DNA from 4 places in the Franconibacter daqui genome. Region 1 is predicted to be linked to each of the others. Evidence: predicted binding sites of a transcription regulator. Region 1 holds the regulator's gene; each other region holds the start of a gene.

Region 1 (5,019 bases):
CACGGCGGATAAATAGCCGTCAGCACCGGAATGGAGATCTGAATCAAATGGCTCAGGCCCAGGTTCGAGACCACCATGGAGAAACCGCCCAGAATAAAGACCAGCGTGCGGTAAGAGAGCGGCAGATACTGGGCGAAGAACTCCGCGCAAGCGCAGGTCAGACCCACCGCTGTCACCATGCAGGCGATGAAAATCAGCGCCGCCAGCAAGAAGCTGCCCGCCCCGCCGAAGGTGTGCTGAACATAAGCGTGCAGGATAGCCGCGCCGTTCGCAGACTGCTCCACCAGCGCAGAGCTGTCGGAGCCCAGACGGAACAGCGCCAGGTAGAGCAGCGTCAGGCCGATGCCCGCCATCAGGCCCGCCCAGATGGTGTAACGCGTCAGCAGGCGAGACTCGTTAACGCCGCGCGAGCGAGCGGCATTGACAATAACAATGCCGAACACCATCGCGCCCAGCGTATCCATGGTCAGATAGCCATTCACAAAGCCGTTGGAGAACGCCGCTTTCTGATAAGCGTCGGTCGCCACGCTGATATCGCCCGCCGGCCAGATAATCGCGGCCACGGCCAGCACAATCAGCGCCACAATTTTAAGCGGCGCAAGGAAGTTGCCGACGGTATCGAGGAGCTTGCCCGGGTAGAGGGACACCAGGATGACCAGCGCGAAGTAGATAAGGCTGTAGATGAACAGCGGCAGCGCGCCGTCGCCAGTCAGCGGGGCGATGCCCACTTCAAAAGAGACGGTGGCGGTGCGCGGCGTGGCGAACAGCGGGCCGACGGCCAGATAGGCGACGGTGGCGAGCAGAATGCCTGCGCCGCGGCCAATCGGGGTACTGAGGCTATCGATGCCGCCGCCTACGCGGGCGAGTGCCACCACGGTCAGCACCGGCAGGCCCACTGCGGTAATCAAAAAGCCCAGCGCGGCGGTCCAGACGTGTTCACCCGCCTGCAACCCCACCATGGGAGGGAAAATGATATTGCCCGCGCCAACGAATAACGCAAAGGTCATAAAGCCCAGTGCGATAATGTCGCGCGTTGTTAACTTGTGGGTCATAAGATTTACTGCCTGTGGATGTGGTGTTGAAATCGTTGAAATTATTACGTTCGCCGCATGACGAAACGCGGCCATTTCAGACAAAAGACAGCGGGATATGCTTCCCGATTGCGTTGGCGAAGAATTGTTTTTCGATTAACCACGCAAATTCAGTCGGTCTGCCAACGGCAGGGGCGCAATTTAAACGCTTATAACGTTTGAAGGCAATACGGGATCGCAAAACCAGACTATTATTCTGCATGGACCATCAGACATAGTGGGAAACGCTAAGATATAAAAATAGCACCACCTTTTCGTGCGAACAAAAAATAATCAACAGAGTAAGTGCGGCATAAGAAAACGTAATAGAAGAAAAAAAGGCCAGTCAGACTGGCCTTTGGCAAGCAGCGTTTACACCATGAAGGGAATTACTCGGCGAGCGCTTTCTCTTTGGCAATCAGCCGTTCGGGCAACAGAAAGGAAAAACGGGCGCCTTTGCCGGGCGCGCTGTCGATTTCAAGCCGCGCGTCGTGGTGGCTGATGGCGTGCTTGACTATCGCAAGCCCAAGGCCGCTGCCGCCCGTCTGGCGTGAACGGGCCTTATCCACGCGGTAGAAACGCTCCGTCAGACGCGGAATATGCTCCGCCGCAATGCCCGGCCCGTCATCCTCCACGCTAAACAGCGCGCCGTGCGGCGCACGCTGCCAGCGCACGGTAATATGCGTGCCTTCCGGCGTATGGTTCACGGCGTTATAGACCAGGTTAGACATCGCGCTGCGCAGCTGTTCTTCATTGCCCAGCACCTTAAGCGTGGCGTCAACATCAAAAGTCAGCGTATGGCGCTGCTGGCTGAGGGTTGCCGCCTCGCGCTCCACCACGCGCAGCATCATCGGCACGTCGACTTTTTCATTCAACTGCAGCGCGGGCGACGCTTCAATTTTCGACAGCGTCAGCAGCTGTTTCACCAGCCCTTCCATACGGGACGTTTGCTCGCGCATGGTATGCAGCGCTTTGTCCCGCAGCGGCCCTTCCAGCGTCTGCTCCTGCATCATCTCCAGGTAGCCCTGCAATACCGTCAACGGCGTACGCAATTCATGGCTGACGTTAGCGAAGAAGTTACGCCGCGCGCCTTCGAGCTGGTGCATCTGCGTCACGTCGCGCGCCACCATCAGCCACTGCTGTTCGCTGTAGGGCATAACGCGAAACTCAAGATGACGGCCGTTGTTCAGCACCAGATTAAGCGGGCGGGTGAAGTTTTTTTCGCGCAGGTAGCGGGTGAACTCCGGGTAGCGCAGCAGGTTGAGGATATTCTGGCCGTTGTCGTCCGGCCAGCGCAGGTTAAGGAGCTGCTGCGCCAGACCGTTGCACCAGAAGATAGTGCCCTCTTCAGTGGTCAGGATCACCGCATCGGGCAGCGATTCGGCGCCGCTGCGAAAGCGCTTGATAAGATTGCCAAGCTCCCGGCGGCGCTTTTTATTGCGCAACTGCATCTGGTGCAGCCCGTACAGCAGCGGCTCCCAGCTTCCTCTTCCCGGCGGCGGCGTCATGCTGCGATCGACCCATAACCACCAGGAGAGACGCAGCAGGTTCCAGTAATGCCAGATAAGCAGCCCGGTCACCGCCGCCAGTAAAAACCAAGCCAGATAGCCGAAAAACGCCCCGAGGATCAGCGCCGGGAGACAACACAACACCAGCTCCAGAGCCAGCCTTTTCCATGACAGCCGTTCGAGCACGGTCACACTCCAGGTTATGAGTTAAAAACGGGTTGAGAAACGATACCCCGTACCGCGCACCGTCTGCACCATTCTGTCATGCCCGCTGTGCTCCAGCGCCTTGCGCAGGCGGCGGATATGCACATCCACCGTACGATCTTCGACATACACATTGGTACCCCAGACATGGTTCAGCAGTTGCTCACGGCTGTAAACACGCTCCGGGTGCGTCATAAAGAAGTGTAAAAGCTTAAATTCGGTCGGCCCCATGTCCAGCGGATTTTCGCCGGTCATGACGCGGTGAGAGGTCGGGTCCAGGCTCAGGCCCTGCATCTCGATAACCTCTTCCACCGCCATAGGCGAGATGCGGCGCATAACGGCTTTGATGCGCGCCACCAGCTCTTTTGGCGAGAACGGCTTGGTGATGTAATCGTCCGCGCCGGTCTCCAGCCCGCGTACGCGGTCCTCTTCTTCACCGCGCGCGGTCAGCATCATCACCGGGATATCGCGGGTCATCGCTTCGCGCTTGAGGTGCTTAATAAACTGAATGCCCGAACCGCCGGGCAGCATCCAGTCGAGCAGGACCAGATCGGGCCAGGGTTCGTTGAGCTGGTTTACCGCACTGTCATAATCTTCAGCTTCAACGGGCTGGAAGCCGTTTTGCTCGAGCACAAAACAGACCATTTCACGAATCGGTGCTTCATCTTCTACGACCAGAATACGTCTCGCCATAATTAGCCCTGTAATATAAAGTCAACATTATCCAATGCGGCGCCATTATGCGTCAGATTTATGACAGATTTATGAAAAGATGACCGTCTGATGACTCCCTCAGCGGCATTTATGACACCCGTCCGGCAAGCCGTTCAGGACACCAGCCCGCCTGCTTGTTTATAATCACCCTCTTGCTTTTTCGCCACAGGGAAATCTATGCGCATCCTCCACACTTCCGACTGGCATCTTGGTCAGAATTTTTATACCAAAAGCCGCGCCGCCGAGCATCAGGCCTTTCTCGACTGGCTGCTGGAGGCCGCGGTGGAACATCAGGCAGACGCCATCATCGTGGCGGGGGATATTTTCGACACCGGCTCGCCGCCAAGCTACGCGCGCGAGCTTTATAACCGCTTCGTGGTGAAGCTGCAGGCCACGCAGTGTCAGCTAATTGTGCTGGCGGGCAACCATGACTCGGTGGCGACGTTAAATGAATCCCGCGAGCTGCTCGCCTGCCTGAACACCCGCGTTATCGCCAGCGCCCAGCAGGATCCGGCAAGCCAGGCGATTATCCTTAACCGTCGCGACGGCGCGCCCGGCGCGGTGCTCTGCCCTATTCCGTTTCTGCGCCCGCGCGATATCCTGCGCAGCCGCGGCGGCCAGTCCGGCAGTGAAAAACAGCAGCAGTTGCTGGAGGCTATCACGCAGCATTACGAACAGTGCTACAACGCCGCCTGCGCCCTGCGCGGCGAACAAGCGCTGCCCATCATCGCCACCGGCCACCTCACCACGGTGGGCGTGACCAAAAGCGACGCGGTACGCGATATCTACATCGGCACGCTGGACGCTTTTCCCGCTCACCTCTTCCCGGCGGCGGATTACATCGCGCTCGGCCACATTCACCGCGCCCAGAAGGTGGCGGCAAGCGACCATATTCGCTACAGCGGCTCGCCCATCGCCCTGAGCTTTGATGAAACAGGTAAAGAAAAAAGCGTCTTTCTGGTGGAGTTCACGCAGGGCAAGCTGCGCGACGTGACCGCGCTGCCGGTGCCGGTAAGCCAGCCGCTCGCGGTGGTAAAAGGCACGCTTGAGGAGATTGCCCAGGCGCTGAACCAGTGGCGCGACGCGCCCGCCGGGCCGAAAGTGTGGCTTGATATTGAAATCGCTACCGAACAGTTCCTGCACGACATGCAGCGCCAGATAACCCAGCTCACCGAAAACCTGCCGGTGGAAGTGGTGCTGCTGCGCCGCAGCCGCGAGCTGCGCGAGAAAAACCTCGGTACGCTGCAAACCGAAACGCTGAGCGAGCTGGGCGTTGAGGAGGTTTTTGAGCGCCGTTTGCAGCAGGAACAGCTGGAAGAAGAGGAAGCGCGGCGGCTGCGCACCCTCTTCGCGCAAACGCTGGAAAGCCTGCATCAGGAGGAAGAGGCGTGAAAATACTCAGCCTGCGGTTAAAAAACCTCAACTCGCTTAAGGGCGAATGGAAAATCGACTTTACCGCCGAACCCTTCGCCAGCAACGGCCTGTTCGCCATCACCGGCCCGACCGGCGCGGGGAAAACCACG
Region 2 (5,019 bases), 1.7 Mb from region 1:
GATCCCTATCCCATAATGTTCGCATGCTCCAGTGCTGTGCGGGCACACAGGTTACCGTCAGCCCTTGCCAGCTAACACTTTGCCACCAGTCCAGCTCCGTCACTTTTTTTATGCCGAGGCGGGCGAACCAGCGCCCCAGCCCCAACGGCACAAAAAACTGGACCTGCGGAAACCGCCGGTGAAGCTGACGCACCGTGGCGCGATCGAGATGGTCGTAATGGTTATGAGAAATAAAGATGGCGTCGAGCGCGGGAAGCTCGGACGGTGTCAGCGCCAGCGGCGTTTTGCGTAATGGCCCGTAAAATGTCAGCGGCGACGCACGCCTCGAAAAAACCGGATCGGTAAGAATGTAGAGCCCGTTAATGCGCAGTAATAAAGAGGCATGGCCAAGCCACCACATCCCATCCTCTTCTCCCCTGATTTCCGCTCTTTGCCACCACTGTTGCAGGAACGCGTCATAACCGCCCTGTGGTGGATGCGGAAGCCCCTGGGCTTTCCGCTCTTTCTGCCAGCGCTCGACGTCGCCCGGCTGATGACCGACAGGCGAAAGGTTACGAAAACCTTCAGGCGAGTGATGAGGTTGGGCAGGATTAAACCAGGGATTGCGCCAGGCCATAGCTTCTCCGCCAGAGTAGGTTTAACGCTCGGCCACCAGACGGACAAAATCATCAGCGGGCGGCTGTGGTTTTTCCGCAGATTCCGCCGCCGCGGCATCCGGCTCGTTGGCTTCACAAAGACGCCGCAGCAGGGCGTTTTGCCGTTTTTGCTGATCGAGCAGCGCTTCGAGCAGTTCAATTTGCTCATTGGCTCTGACGCTTGCCCGGTTCACAAAGAACCAGACTATCAGCCCTACAAGCGTAACCAGCAGAGAAAGAGCAAGCGCAGCGATATTCAATGCGCCGGAGTTCATTAATTCGTTCATGTTGCTACCTCAGAAAGACGGGCCATTCTACCACTGCCCGCAGCCAAGGAAATCATTTCCGAAAAAAATGCGCTTACCAGGGAATAAACTTGTTAATCGTGCAAATACCGCTGAAAAACTGAACATCCTGATCGCACATTACATTCAACATCTGCGTCCATAGCAATAAACAGGCCACCAGCACGGCCAGCAAAATAGCCCACCTGAATTTTTTCACTACCCTCTCCGCTTTTGTGCATTACCAGGGCAGCTTACCCCATGCACCTTAAACCAAAGGTCACTGTATCCTTAAGTGGTTAATTTAGGAATCATCGACTTGTTACGCAACGTAAAGAGCTGCAGGCTCAATAAAAAACAACGATATAAGGAGAAAAGGATGCGGACAATAGTAAGACTTGCTGGCCTCCTGGCGTTGGCCTGGCTGGCTCTTTTGTTCAGCGGATATGGGGTAATCATTTCCAGTACAGAAAACGCAGCGGGTATGGGACTGGAGTGTCGCTATCTGACTGCCCGCGATGTCGTGACCCGGCAGTTTATTCATACCGACAGCGGCTTAATCGGCGTGACCGCCTGCCCGCTGCTGCATAAAGTGGAAAAAGTGGTGGATTAAAAAAATAAGCCGCAGACAGGCTGCGGCTTGTTTCTCAGAACGGATAGCTATTGTAGCCCATTTGCTCAGAGATTTTGCGGGCGGCGTTATGCAGGATTTCTACATACTCGTGCAGACGCTCTTCAGAAAAACGCAGCGTCGGGAAGGAGATGCTGAGACCTGCGATGACCACGCCAAAGCGGTCGAATACCGGTACGGCAATGCAGCGCAGCCCTTCTTCCTGCTCTTCATTATCTTCGCCATACCCCTGCTCACGCACTTTATCCAGCACAGTCAGCAGCTCATCGGTACTGGTGATAGTGCGGGCCGTGCTGCGGGTGTATTCGACGCCGGAGAGGATCTGCTTTACCTCATCCCGGTCGCGCCAGGCGAGCAACACTTTACCAATCGCCGTGCTGTAAAGCGGGTTACGGCGGCCAATGCGCGAATACATGCGCAGGTTATACATAGAGTCGATTTTATGGATGTAAACGATGCTGTCTTCATCCAGCGCGCCCAGGTGAATCGTCTCTTTGGTAAGACGTGAAAGTTCACGCATCTGAATATCCGCGCTGCGGATAAGATCGACATTCTGTAAAGCGCGCGCGCCCAGTTCAAACAGTTTTAACGTCAGAGAATATTTTTCCGACTCGCCTTCCTGGGCAACATAACCCAACGATTTCATGGTCTGCAAAAAGCGGTAAACGGTGCTTTTTGACATCATGACGCGTTGCGACAACTCGGTGATACCAATTTCACGTTCTTCGCCCAGAGCCTGAAGAATGCCAAAGACCTTCAGAACCGAAGAGACGGAGTCCGGTTGTTTATCCAAATCTGCGATTGCCATTGATCACCTCAGATCGCATTTGTTTTATAAAAATCAGAACCGGTTTTTATTATAATTTCGCGCTACTTGTGCCGCAATGAATCTCTGCCCGTTGGTTACAAATCTGCGACATAAAACCGAAATAAAGTATGTCAAACTCCTCTTTTCCATCACTATTACAGAGACGCATCGAATTATGGTGTCAACAAAACCGCTCGCTGCGGGTAAACCGGTGGCGGAGGGGCTGCCCTTGCCACAACGCTATGGGGCGATTTTAACCATCGCTATCGGGATCATGATGGCAGTGCTTGACGGCGCTATTGCAAATGTCGCGCTGCCAACCATTGCGCAGGATTTGTATGCTTCGGCGGCCAGTAGCATCTGGATAGTCAACGCTTACCAGATAGCCATTGTCATTTCACTACTTTCGCTCTCTTTCCTCGGGGATATGATTGGCTACCGGAGGGTTTATCAGTGGGGTCTGGTAGTGTTCACGTTGACCTCGCTATTTTGCGCCCTGTCGCACAGTCTGGAGATGCTGACCTTCGCCCGCGTGTTGCAAGGTTTTGGCGGCGCGGCGCTGATGAGTGTGAACACCGCGCTGATTCGTCTTATTTATCCCGCACGACATCTGGGCCGGGGCATGGGCATCAACTCCTTTATTGTTGCAGTCTCCTCTGCGGCAGGCCCAACAATTGCTGCGGCTATCCTCTCTGTAACAAACTGGCAATGGCTATTTTTGATCAACGTTCCGCCTGGGCTCGTGGCGCTGGTGCTGGCGTTACGCTTTTTGCCGCCAAATCCGCAGAAAGCCATGCAGCAACGCTTTGATTTGCCGAGCGCCGTGATGAATGCGCTGACTTTCGGCTTGCTTATTACCGCGCTTAGCGGTTTCGCTCAGGGGCAACCGCTAAGCTGGGTGCTTGCTGAACTGGCGGCGCTGCTGGTCGTCGGCGTTGTTTTTGTACGCCGTCAGTTGCGTCTGCCCGTACCGCTATTACCCATTGATCTGCTGCGTATTCCGCTTTTTTCGCTCTCTATCGGCACCTCGGTGTGCTCTTTTTGCGCCCAAATGCTGGCAATGGTCTCGCTGCCCTTCTTTTTACAAACGGTGTTGGGGCGCTCAGAGGTGGAGACGGGATTGCTGCTGACGCCATGGCTGCTCGCCACGATGGTGATGGCGCCGCTGGCCGGGCATTTAATTGAACGAGTGCATGCGGGCCTGCTTGGCGCCGCTGGGCTTGCGATAATGGCCTGCGGGCTTTTCGCGTTGGCGCTGCTGCCGCAAAACCCAACCGATGCCGACATTATCTGGCGTATGGTGTTGTGCGGCGCGGGTTTCGGGCTTTTTCAGTCTCCTAACAACCACACGATTATCTCTTCTGCCCCCCGCCAGCGCAGCGGCGGTGCCAGCGGTATGCTGGGTACGGCGCGCCTGCTTGGGCAGAGCAGCGGCGCGGCGCTGGTGGCGCTGATGTTCAATCAGTTCGCTGGCGCGGGCACTCACGCTTCATTGCTGCTCGCAGGCGGGCTGGCGACGCTCGCCGCGATAATCAGCGGGCTTCGCGTTACTCAACCGCGCGTTGCATAAAAAAAGCGTGCCCGAGGCACGCTTTTTCATTTACAGCGGCGGCAATTCCGTCCGCTTATTTCAGATACTGTCCGCTGCGCAGCGCTTCGATGCGTTTATCTAACGGCGGGTGCGTCATGAACAACTCGCTCAGGGATTTGGACTTCCCATTAATGCAGAACGCCATCATGCTGCTGGCTTCCTGCGGCTCATAGCTGGTTTTCAGACGCTGAAGCGCGGCAATCATCTTCTCGCGGCCCACCAGTTTCGCCGAGCCCGCATCGGCGTGGAACTCGCGGTAGCGGGAGAACCACATGGTAATGATGCTTGCAAGAATACCGAACACCAGTTCCAGTACGGTTGCGACAGCAAAATAGATAAGCGGGTTGCCGTTGCTCTCTTCACCCTCGTCGCGGTTGCCGCCAAGAAAACCGGCCGCAATCTGCGCAATAATACGAGAGATAAAGATAACGAAGGTGTTTACCACGCCCTGAATCAGCGTCATGGTCACCATATCGCCGTTCGCGATGTGGCTTATCTCATGGGCAATAACCGCTTCCGCTTCGCCACGGCTCATGTTCTGCAACAGCCCGGTGCTTACCGCCACCAGCGAAGCGTCTCGCCGCGCGCCCGTCGCAAAAGCGTTGATATCGGGCGCGTGGTAGATGGCCACCTGCGGCATAGCGATGCCCGCCTGACGTGACTGTTGGGCGACGGTATCCATCAGCCAGCGTTCTGTATCATTACGCGGCTGCTCAATAACCTCTCCCCCTACCGAACGCAGCGCCATCCATTTGGACATCAGTAGCGAAACGAAGGATCCGCCGAAACCAAACAACAGCGCCATAATTAACAGCCCTTGCACGCTGCTGGACTGAATTCCTGTCAGGCTGAGCACCAGCCCGAAGACAACCATGACCGCAAGGTTGGTCAACAGGAAAAGCGCGATTCGCATCATAATTTTCTTTTTACCTCGGTTTAACAATACGCCTTATGCGGTTACACACATCGTAGGGTTCCGCGCGCCATTTTCAAGCGTAGCGCCAAAGCAAGTGCCTAAAAATACGTAACTTTACATTTTGTAGCATTTTGCTGACGGCGGTCATATAAAG
Region 3 (5,019 bases), 360 kb from region 1:
CAGAATAAGCAGCCTGGGCTGGTTTACCAGCGCCCGGGCGAGCGCCAGCTGCTGCTGGTTATCGCCCGACAGCTCGCCGCCGCGCGCATGACGCAGCGCGTAAAGATCGGGGAAAAGATCGAAAATCATCTCCGGCAGCGGGCCTGGCTTATCCGCCGCCGCCAGCATGGCGATGCGCAGGTTTTCCTCAACGGTAAGCTGCGAGAAAATGCGCCTGTCCTGCGGCAGGAAGCTGATGCCGAGCGCGGCGCGGTGTTCTGGCGGCATCGTTAACAGCTCTTCCGGCGGCTTACCCGCCTCGCGCCACGTAATGCTGCCGCTCTGCACGGGCAGGTAGCCTGCAATACAATTCACAAGCGTCGTCTTACCCATACCCGGCGCGCCCATCACGCAGGTGCATTCGCCCGGCAGCAAATCTAAATCGACATTCCACAGCGTGTGCTGCGTGCCGTAGTACTGATTCACAGCACGTAAACTCAACATAGCAAACTCCTTTCTGAGAGGGTGAAGAGATAATCACTTCGCTGACTGCGCAGCGTTACGAGCGTTTTATTCACCAGATCACCAGCATCCTGCGTCGCTTCTCCCAAACAGGGAGAAAGGGTCGAGTTCCGGTACGGTTACGTTGCAATTCTCTTGCCAGCGCCGGAATCCGGGGCGAAATATCGTGTTCTTTGAGATTAAGCTGATAAAAAAGGGTGGGTGAGCGATCCTAGGCTAGCACTTTATCTGAAGGGTGCACTTTAAGGGTGCCTGAGAAGGGAGGAAACTCGCCGCCCTGGTGCAGCGCTGCGTTTAATTTTTAATCTATTGCCGGGCGTTATGTGACCATAATCACGTCTGGACGCTGAACAAAAAGTGCCAAAAGACGTCTAAAGCCGACAAGAAAAAATTTTTTCCGCCTCGTTACACAAAATGCAGGGTTTTCGCGGAGCGGCGCAGACAATGGCTTGAGGGTAGTTATCCACTATTCCTGTGGATAACCTTGTGCATTAGAGTTAGAAAACACTCGGCAAGCGAGAGCGGATGCGGGTTCCCGCCGGATTGACGCGAAAGCCGTCTCAAAAAAATATCGCTTAATTTACAGCAGTTTAAATAAAATCAATGGCCGTCAGAAAAGTGTCACCTGCTGCAATAAAACTATCACAGCCTCGCTTGACAAATGTTAAAAGGGCAAAACTTTTGGGGATAACCGCGTTCCGCTGGTTTTTTCTTCAGCTGGCAGGGGAAATAAAGCAGACCAGACGGCGGAAACGGTGCGTAACAAAATATTGCTTACCTGACACTGGTTTTTCATACAGTATTTAGTGCTGGCAAAAATTTCGCCTGCGAGTAAAATTACACCTCCGGCCCGCCCAAATCTGCATCAGGTAGTCATTTCATGAGTAAACCTTTCAAACTCAATTCCGCTTTTAAACCCTCTGGCGACCAGCCGGAGGCGATTCGTCGTCTGAAAGAGGGGCTGGAAGATGGTCTGGCTCACCAGACGCTGCTTGGCGTAACCGGTTCGGGGAAAACCTTTACCGTGGCCAACGTGATTGCCGACCTGCAGCGTCCGACGATGGTGCTGGCGCCGAATAAAACGCTGGCGGCGCAGCTGTATGGCGAAATGAAAGAGTTCTTCCCGGATAACGCCGTGGAATATTTCGTCTCGTACTACGACTACTATCAGCCTGAAGCCTACGTGCCGAGCTCCGACACCTTTATTGAAAAAGATGCGTCGGTGAACGAACACATCGAACAGATGCGCCTTTCCGCGACCAAAGCGCTGCTGGAGCGCCGCGACGTGGTGGTCGTGGCGTCGGTCTCCGCCATTTATGGTCTGGGCGACCCCGATTTGTATCTGAAGATGATGCTGCACCTCACGAAGGGCATGATAATCAACCAGCGCGATATCCTGCGCCGTCTGGCGGAGCTGCAATACACCCGCAACGACCAGGCGTTCCAGCGCGGCACCTTCCGCGTACGCGGTGAAGTAATAGATATTTTCCCGGCGGAATCCGATGACCTGGCGCTGCGCGTAGAACTCTTTGACGAAGAAGTGGAGCGCCTGTCGCTGTTTGACCCGCTTACCGGCACGGTAGAGTCGGTTATCCAGCGTTTCACCGTCTATCCGAAAACGCACTACGTTACGCCGCGCGAGCGCATTGTGCAGGCGATGGAAGAGATAAAAGTCGAGCTGGCGGACCGCCGCAAGGTGCTGCTCGCCAATAACAAGCTGCTGGAAGAACAGCGCCTGACCCAGCGCACCCAGTTTGACCTCGAAATGATGAACGAGCTGGGCTATTGCTCCGGCATCGAAAACTACTCGCGCTATCTCTCGGGGCGCGGACCGGGCGAGGCGCCGCCGACCCTGTTTGATTACCTGCCGGCCGACGGCCTGCTGGTGATTGACGAATCGCACGTTACTATTCCGCAGATTGGCGGCATGTATCGCGGCGACCGGGCGCGTAAAGAGACGCTGGTGGAGTATGGCTTCCGTCTGCCTTCCGCGCTGGATAACCGTCCGCTGAAATTTGAAGAGTTTGAAGCGCTGGCGCCGCAGTCGATCTACGTATCGGCGACGCCTGGCAACTATGAACTGGAAAAATCGGGCGGCGAAATCGTCGACCAGGTGGTGCGCCCGACAGGGCTGCTTGATCCGATTATCGAAGTGCGTCCGGTGGCGACCCAGGTGGACGACCTGCTGTCGGAAATCCGCAAGCGGGTGGCCATCAACGAGCGCGTGCTGGTGACAACATTAACCAAGCGCATGGCGGAAGATCTTACCGAATACCTGGAAGAGCATGGCGAGAAGGTGCGCTATCTGCACTCCGACATCGACACGGTGGAGCGCATGGAGATCATCCGCGACCTGCGTCTGGGGGAATTTGACGTGCTGGTGGGCATCAACCTGCTGCGTGAGGGGCTGGATATGCCGGAAGTATCGCTGGTGGCGATTCTGGATGCGGACAAAGAGGGCTTCCTGCGCTCCGAACGTTCGCTGATTCAGACTATCGGCCGCGCGGCGCGTAACGTTAACGGCAAGGCGATTCTGTACGGCGATAAAATTACGCCGTCGATGGCGAAAGCGATTGGCGAAACGGAGCGGCGTCGCGAGAAGCAGCAGCGTTATAACGAAGAGCACGGCATTGTGCCGCAGGGCCTGAACAAGAAGGTGGTGGATATTCTGGCGCTTGGCGAAAGCATCGCCAAAACTAAGCCGAAGGGCCGTGGCAAAGGCCGCAGCGTAGCCGATGTGGAAGCGGCGGAGCTGGCGCTGACGCCAAAAGCGCTGCAGCAAAAAATTCACCAGCTGGAGGCGCAGATGCTGCAACATGCGCAAAACCTGGAGTTTGAAGAAGCCGCGCAGATCCGCGACCAACTGCATCAGCTGCGCGAGCTGTTTATCGCCGCGTCCTGATTGCCTTTCTGAAGAAGGCAAAGGCGTCTTTTGTGGCGTTGAGCGGCGGCTTACAAAAAAGGCGGGTGGCCATGAGCTCACCCGCCTTTTCCGTTACGGCTAACCACGCTAAACCTTATCCCAACTCCTGAATCGCTTTTTCCAGCGCAATGCGCAGCAGATGGCGGTCGTGGCGATGCGGGATGTCGGTCGCCTCAAGCGGTTGCTGGACAATAATGCGGTTCTTAACGCCGCTCACGTCAATTTGCGGACCTACCACCACCGCATCCACAACCGGTTTGCCGACATACTGCTCCATGACGGCGAGCTTCTCTTCCAGCGGTAAATTATCCGCCGCCGCGCTCTGTTCGCGCCCCAGGTTGCCGACATAAACCATCGGTGCGGGCGTGCGGCGCAGCGCCTGCGCCAGGTCCTCAACCAGCAGCAGCGGAATGAGGCTGGTATAAAAACTTCCCGGCCCGATGATAAGTAAATCCGCTTCGCCGATGGCCTGAATCGCTTCCCGCGTCGCCTGTACTTTAGGATAAAGCATCAACTCCTTAGGCGGCTGGGTTAGCAGGTCGATGCTGACCTCGCCGTAGACCGCATTGCCGTCCACGTCGATAGCCATCAAATCTACCGGTTGCTCCGACATCGGAATCAAGAAGGCGTCCACTTTCAGCAGGTTGCGAATTAAATTAATCGCCTCCAGAGGCCGCACGCTCAGGTGGTCCAGCGCCTTTAACATCAGGTTTCCGAGGTTATGGCCTGAAAGTTCGCCGTTGCCGCCAAAACGGTACTCAAACATCGCCGATGCGACGCTCGGTTCGGTAATGAGTTGATTAAGGCAATTACGCATGTCTCCCCAGGCAATGCCGCCTTCGGAACGGCGAATACGTCCGGTGGAGCCGCCGTTGTCGGTGGTGGTAACGATACCGGTAAGTCGTGAACCCAGCGAAGAGAGCGACGACATTACCCGGCCAAGGCCGTGCCCGCCGCCCAGCGCCACCACCCGGTCAAGGTCCGCAAAAGTGCGATTGCGCATACCTAATCCTTATGAACCCAAAAAACGGCCTACGTTAACGTAAAGTGCGGCGAAAAACGATCCGCCATCCGCCTTAAAATGACGTGTATCAAGGCAAAAAGATGACTTTTACGTATCCTGATGCCAAATGTGGCGAATAAAGCGCTATGTATGCGTTTATATAGCGAAAATCGGCGTTGGCGAAACTGGGTTTCACGCGCTACTATCGCCATTACCACGTTTCAGCAAATTGAAACAACACTCTAAGCCTTTGCGCCTAAGTCCTTGCGATATGGCGCTCTGGCCGTGGCGACGCCACCAGGGTGCAGAAAGAAATGACTGCATCTCCCGTATTTGGAAAGGTGTACATGGTTTCTCAACTTACCGATGCTTTTGCGCGTAAGTTTTATTACTTACGCCTGTCGATTACCGACGTCTGCAATTTTCGTTGCACCTACTGCCTGCCGGATGGCTACAAGCCCGCAGGCGCGACCAACAAAAGTTTCCTCTCGCTTGATGAAATTCGCCGCGTGACGCGCGCTTTCGCCGCGCTGGGCACTGAAAAAGTGCGCCTGACCGGGGGCGAGCCCTCCTTACGCCGCGACTTTACCGA
Region 4 (5,019 bases), on a different contig from region 1:
CTGTGCGCGTTAAGCGACATCGTGCTGATTTGCGCTGGCGTCTTTGGTGGTAGCGCGATCCTCATGCAGTCGCCATGGTTGCTGGCGCTGGTGACATGGGGCGGCGTGGCGTTCCTCTTGTGGTACGGCTTTGGCGCGCTTAAAACGGCGTTTAGCCGGCACGTTGCGCTGGCGAATGCCCAGGCGATGAATCAAGGCAGGCTGCGGATTATCGCTACGATGCTGGCGGTGACCTGGCTTAACCCTCACGTTTACCTGGACACCTTCGTGGTGCTGGGCAGTCTCGGCGGGCAACTGGCGGAAACGCCGAAGCGGGCTTTCGCGCTGGGCACCATCAGTGCCTCCATCCTCTGGTTCTTCGGCCTGGCGCTGCTGGCGGCCTGGCTTGCGCCGCGTCTTCGCACCGAAAAAGCCCAGCGCATCATCAACGGCATTGTGGGGCTGGTGATGTGGTTCATCGCTTTTCAGCTTGGCCGCGAAGGTGTTGCGCACATAAACACGCTGCTCTAAACCTTCTCTGATGGACATTTGTTTTAAGAAAGCTAAGCTTGCAGCCAGACGCCCGCACGCGCAGGACGGGCCACTTCAGTGAAATGCAACACGGAGGAGAAACAGTGAAGTTTAAAGTGATGGCGCTGGCGGCTCTGGTCGCACTTAGCACGGCAAATATTCAGGCGAATGAATTGCCGGACGGCCCGCATATCGTGACGTCAGGGACGGCGAGCGTGGATGCGGTTCCGGATATCGCGACGCTGGCTATTGAGGTCAACGTAACGGCAAAAGACGCCGCTTCCGCCAAAAAGCAGGCGGACGATCGCGTTGCGCAATACCTCGGTTTCTTGCAGCAAAACAATGTCGAGAAAAAAGATATCAACTCCGCGAACTTACGCACCCAGCCGGAATATGAGTATCTGAAAGATGGCAAAGCCCAGCTTAAAGGATATCGCGCGGTACGTACCGTCGAGGTGACGCTGCGTCAGCTGGACAAGCTTAACGATCTGCTGGACGGCGCGCTGAAAGCGGGGCTTAACGAAATTCGCTCCGTATCGCTCGGCGTTGCGCATCCGGAAGAGTACAAAGACAAGGCGCGCAAAGCCGCTATTGACGACGCCGTACGTCAGGCGCAGCAGCTGGCCAGCGGCTTTAAGCGTAACCTGGGGCCGGTGTACAGCGTGCGTTATCACGTGTCGAACTACCAGCCGGGCCCGATGGTGCGGATGATGAAAGCCGAAGCCGCCGCGCCGGTGAGCGCTCAGGATACCTACGATCAGCAAACCATTCAGTTTGACGATCAGGTCGACGTGGTGTTTGAACTGCAGCCGGAGCAAGCGCAGCGCGAATCCGCTCCAGCTTCGCTCAATAGCGCGCCAGGGCAGAACGCCGCGCCAGCGACGAACACCACCAATGCTAAGTAAAGAAAAACCCGCCGTCCGGCGGGTTTTTTTATTCCTGTCTTAACACCTTATGGCCATATTCCAGCAGCGCGTCGGTGACGTTGCGCATCATGCGGCTTTCCGGCGCAAAGCGGTGCCAGTAAAGCATCCGGCGCTGGCAAAGGCCTGGCGTGAGATCGATAAGCTCGCCGCTTTGCAGCTCTTTTTCAATCTGCAAATGCGGGATCATGCAGCAGGTGGTGCCCTGGCGGGCGAGCTGTACAAAGGCTTCCGATGAGTTGACGATGTGGCACGGCACGCTGCCCGGCGGCAGGTCAAAGTTTTGTTGCAGGAAGGCCTGATGCATATCGTCGAGATGGTCGAACGCCACCGCAGGCGCTTTTAACAGCGAAGCGCGGGTGACGCCGTTGGGAAAGTAGCGTTCGGCAAACGCCTTCGAGGCGACAAACAGGTAGTCGAGCGCGCCGAGCTTATCTACGAGGCAGCTTGGCAGCGCCTGCGGCTGGATACTTACCGCGCCCACCACTTCGCCCCGGCGTAAACGTTCCTGCGTGCGGGTTTCATCCTCCACTTGCAGGTTAAGGCGAATAGGGGAGTCGACCAGTACCGGCGCCAGCGCAGGCAACAGCCAGGTAGCCAGACTGTCGGCGTTGACCGCCAGCGACAGCAGAAGCGGAGTCGCGCCCGTCTGTTCGTCGCCGAGCCATTCATCCTCCAGCAACTCCACCTGACGCAGCAACGCCAGCAGCTTCTGGCCCTGTTCGGTAGGGCGCGGCGGCACGGTGCGAACCAGCAAAGGCTGGCCAAACATGTTTTCCAGTTGCTTGATGCGTTGCGACACGGCGGACTGGGTGATACACAGCTTTTGCGCGGCGCGCTCAAACCCGCGTTCACGAATGACCGCATCCAGCGCCTGTAGTGTCCTGTAGTCCGGGCGTTTCATCTTTTTAGCATGCTCCTGAATCGTAATGTTTCGCACTATGACATAAATTTTTGCCAGGCACAGGCAGAAACCGCAATCATCGGAGCAGTATGCCTGACGGAAGGAGTCTTTTTCAGCGAGCCTGTTCTATAATGCGCCACAGTTTTCACACACAGGCAAAAGATCATGACGCAGGATGAACTGAAAAAAGCAGTGGGCTGGGCCGCGCTTCAGTATGTGCAGCCGGGAACGATTGTCGGCGTGGGCACCGGCTCCACGGCGGCGCATTTTATCGACGCGCTCGGCACCATCAAAAATCAGATTGATGGCGCGGTATCAAGCTCGGACGCTTCCACCGCCAAACTGAAAAGTCTCGGCATTCACGTTTACGATCTCAACGAGGTGGATTCGCTCGGCATTTATGTCGACGGCGCTGATGAGATAAACGGCCAGATGCAAATGATTAAAGGCGGCGGCGCGGCGCTGACGCGTGAAAAAATCATCGCCTCGGTGGCGGAAAAGTTCATCTGTATCGCCGATGCGTCAAAGCAGGTCGATATCCTCGGCAACTTCCCGCTGCCGGTTGAGGTTATCCCGATGGCGCGAAGCGCAGTAGCCCGTCAGCTGGTGAAACTGGGCGGCCGTCCGGAATACCGCCAGGGCGTGGTGACCGATAACGGCAACGTCATTCTGGATGTCCACGGCCTCTCTATCATGGAGCCTGTTGCGCTGGAGAATGCGATCAACGCGATTCCAGGCGTCGTCACCGTGGGCCTTTTTGCTAACCGCGGCGCGGACGTTGCGCTTATCGGCACGTCGGAAGGTGTCAAGACCATCGTGAAATGATCTGACCGGGGCGCTCGCGCGCCCCGCCAGGGTAAAAAAATCTTAACCGCGAAATTTGGTGACATATGTCACATTCGTCGTCTCTGCTTTTCCATTTCTGCCGTCATATTTCTGCCACACAATATTTTCTTCTGCCTTTCTGCACTGCGTGACTTTTCTTCAGGACGCTGACGCAAACGTTCATATTGCCGGACCCGCAAATTTTGATATGTTGGCAGAAGGCTGACTTATTGCTCAGTACACAATCTGATAAGACAAGACAGGGTCGGGAAATGGCAAAAGTATCACTGGAGAAAGACAAAATTAAATTCTTGCTGGTGGAAGGCGTGCACCAGAAAGCCATCGATAGCCTGCGCGCAGCGGGTTATACCAATATCGAATACCACAAAGGCGCGCTGGACAGCGATGCGCTGAAAGAGTCGATCCGTGACGCTCACTTTATTGGCCTGCGATCCCGTACCCATCTGACCGAAGAGATTTTCGCCGCAGCGGAAAAACTGGTAGCGGTAGGTTGCTTCTGCATCGGCACCAATCAGGTTGACCTGAACGCGGCGGCGAAACGCGGTATTCCGGTCTTTAACGCGCCTTTTTCTAATACCCGTTCCGTAGCGGAGCTGGTGATCGGCGAACTGCTGCTGCTGCTGCGCGGCATTCCGGAAGCGAACGCCAAAGCGCACCGCGGCATCTGGAACAAACAGGCGGCGGGCTCTTATGAAGCGCGCGGCAAAAAGCTTGGCATCATCGGCTACGGCCACATCGGCACCCAGTTGGGCATCCTGGCGGAAGCGCTGGGCATGCATGTTTATTTCTACGACATTGAAAGCAAACTGCCGCTTGGTAACGCCACGCAGGTTCAGCATCTTTCCGATCTGCTGAACATGAGCGATGTGGTCAGCCTGCACGTGCCGGAAAACGCCTCAACGAAAAATATGATTGGCGCAGAACAGCTCTCGTTGATGAAGCCGGGCGCGCTGCTGATCAACGCCGCGCGCGGCACCGTGGTTGATATCCCGGCGCTGTGCGACGCGCTGTCGCGCAAGCACCTCGCGGGCGCGGCGATTGACGTTTTCCCGACGGAGCCTGCCACTAACAGCGATCCGTTCAACTCCCCCCTGTGCGAATTCGATAACGTTATTCTGACGCCGCACATCGGCGGCTCCACGCAGGAAGCGCAGGAGAACATCGGTCTCGAAGTCGCGGGCAAGCTGGTGAAATACTCCGACAACGGTTCAACGCTCTCTGCCGTTAACTTCCCGGAAGTTTCGCTGCCGCTGCACGGCGGCACGGTAAGCCGCCTGCTGCATATTCACGAAAACCGTCCTGGCGTGCTGACCGCTATCAACCAGATCTTCGCCGAGCAGGGCATTAACATTGCCGCCCAGTTCCTGCAAACCACGCCGCAGATGGGTTATGTGGTTATCGACATTGATGCCGAAGAAGATGTGGCGAACAAAGCGCTGCAAAGCATGAAGGCGATTGCAGGCACCATTCGCGCTCGTCTGCTGTACTGATAAAAGAGCCATAAAAAAGCCCGCTTCGGCGGGCTTTTTGTTGGGCGCTTACCACGTCCAGATCTTTTCAGGCGTGACGACGGCGGGCAGCGGGATATCCCATTCTTCAACGGGAAGCGAGGCCACCTGCTGGCAATCATGGGCGTAACCCACCGGCCACAGCTCATGGCTGCGCCAGTTTTGCAGTGTACGGTCGTAAAAGCCGCCGCCCATGCCAAGACGTTGCCCCTGTGCGTCAAAAGCGACCAGCGGCGTGACCAGCACATCCAGTTCGCTTAGCGGCAACACGTGGCGGACATCGAGCGGCGGCTCGTAAATTTTCAGACGATTCAGCATCAGTTCGCTG

Evidence for each region. The regulator PhoB, encoded in region 1, activates phosphate uptake and scavenging genes when phosphate is short. The targets are predictions, from matches to a motif close to CTGTCATAAAACTGNCNNAT.
Region 2: a site for PhoB is predicted at 2,464-2,483, ahead of kdgR (DNA-binding transcriptional regulator KdgR). Genes of this name have one in related genera too.
Region 3: a site for PhoB is predicted at 1,109-1,128, ahead of uvrB (excinuclease ABC subunit UvrB). Genes of this name have one in related genera too.
Region 4: a site for PhoB is predicted at 3,263-3,282, ahead of serA (phosphoglycerate dehydrogenase). Genes of this name have one in related genera too.

What each region holds. Positions count from the first base shown of each region.
Region 1 covers NZ_BMKJ01000001.1:181,729-186,747, reverse strand. The annotation lists gene brnQ (branched-chain amino acid transporter carrier protein BrnQ) at 1-1,052, opposite strand, end outside; gene phoR (phosphate regulon sensor histidine kinase PhoR) at 1,460-2,764, opposite strand; gene phoB (phosphate response regulator transcription factor PhoB) at 2,786-3,475, opposite strand; gene sbcD (exonuclease subunit SbcD) at 3,674-4,888, shown strand; gene sbcC (exonuclease subunit SbcC) at 4,885-5,019, shown strand, end outside.
Region 2 covers NZ_BMKJ01000001.1:1,914,849-1,919,867, forward strand. The annotation lists gene IEX01_RS09060 (MBL fold metallo-hydrolase) at 1-616, opposite strand, end outside; gene IEX01_RS09065 (YebO family protein) at 638-922, opposite strand; gene mgrB (PhoP/PhoQ regulatory lipoprotein MgrB) at 996-1,139, opposite strand; gene IEX01_RS09075 (YobH family protein) at 1,299-1,532, shown strand; gene kdgR (DNA-binding transcriptional regulator KdgR) at 1,567-2,358, opposite strand; gene IEX01_RS09085 (MFS transporter) at 2,534-3,928, shown strand; gene htpX (protease HtpX) at 3,984-4,865, opposite strand.
Region 3 covers NZ_BMKJ01000001.1:540,157-545,175, forward strand. The annotation lists gene IEX01_RS02615 (ABC transporter ATP-binding protein) at 1-483, opposite strand, end outside; gene uvrB (excinuclease ABC subunit UvrB) at 1,382-3,403, shown strand; gene yvcK (uridine diphosphate-N-acetylglucosamine-binding protein YvcK) at 3,519-4,427, opposite strand; molybdenum cofactor riboswitch at 4,656-4,787, shown strand; gene moaA (GTP 3',8-cyclase MoaA) at 4,775-5,019, shown strand, end outside.
Region 4 covers NZ_BMKJ01000002.1:392,807-397,825, forward strand. The annotation lists gene argO (arginine exporter ArgO) at 1-510, shown strand, start outside; gene IEX01_RS11160 (oxidative stress defense protein) at 615-1,415, shown strand; gene argP (DNA-binding transcriptional regulator ArgP) at 1,444-2,337, opposite strand; gene rpiA (ribose-5-phosphate isomerase RpiA) at 2,503-3,162, shown strand; gene serA (phosphoglycerate dehydrogenase) at 3,435-4,673, shown strand; gene IEX01_RS11180 (5-formyltetrahydrofolate cyclo-ligase) at 4,722-5,019, opposite strand, start outside.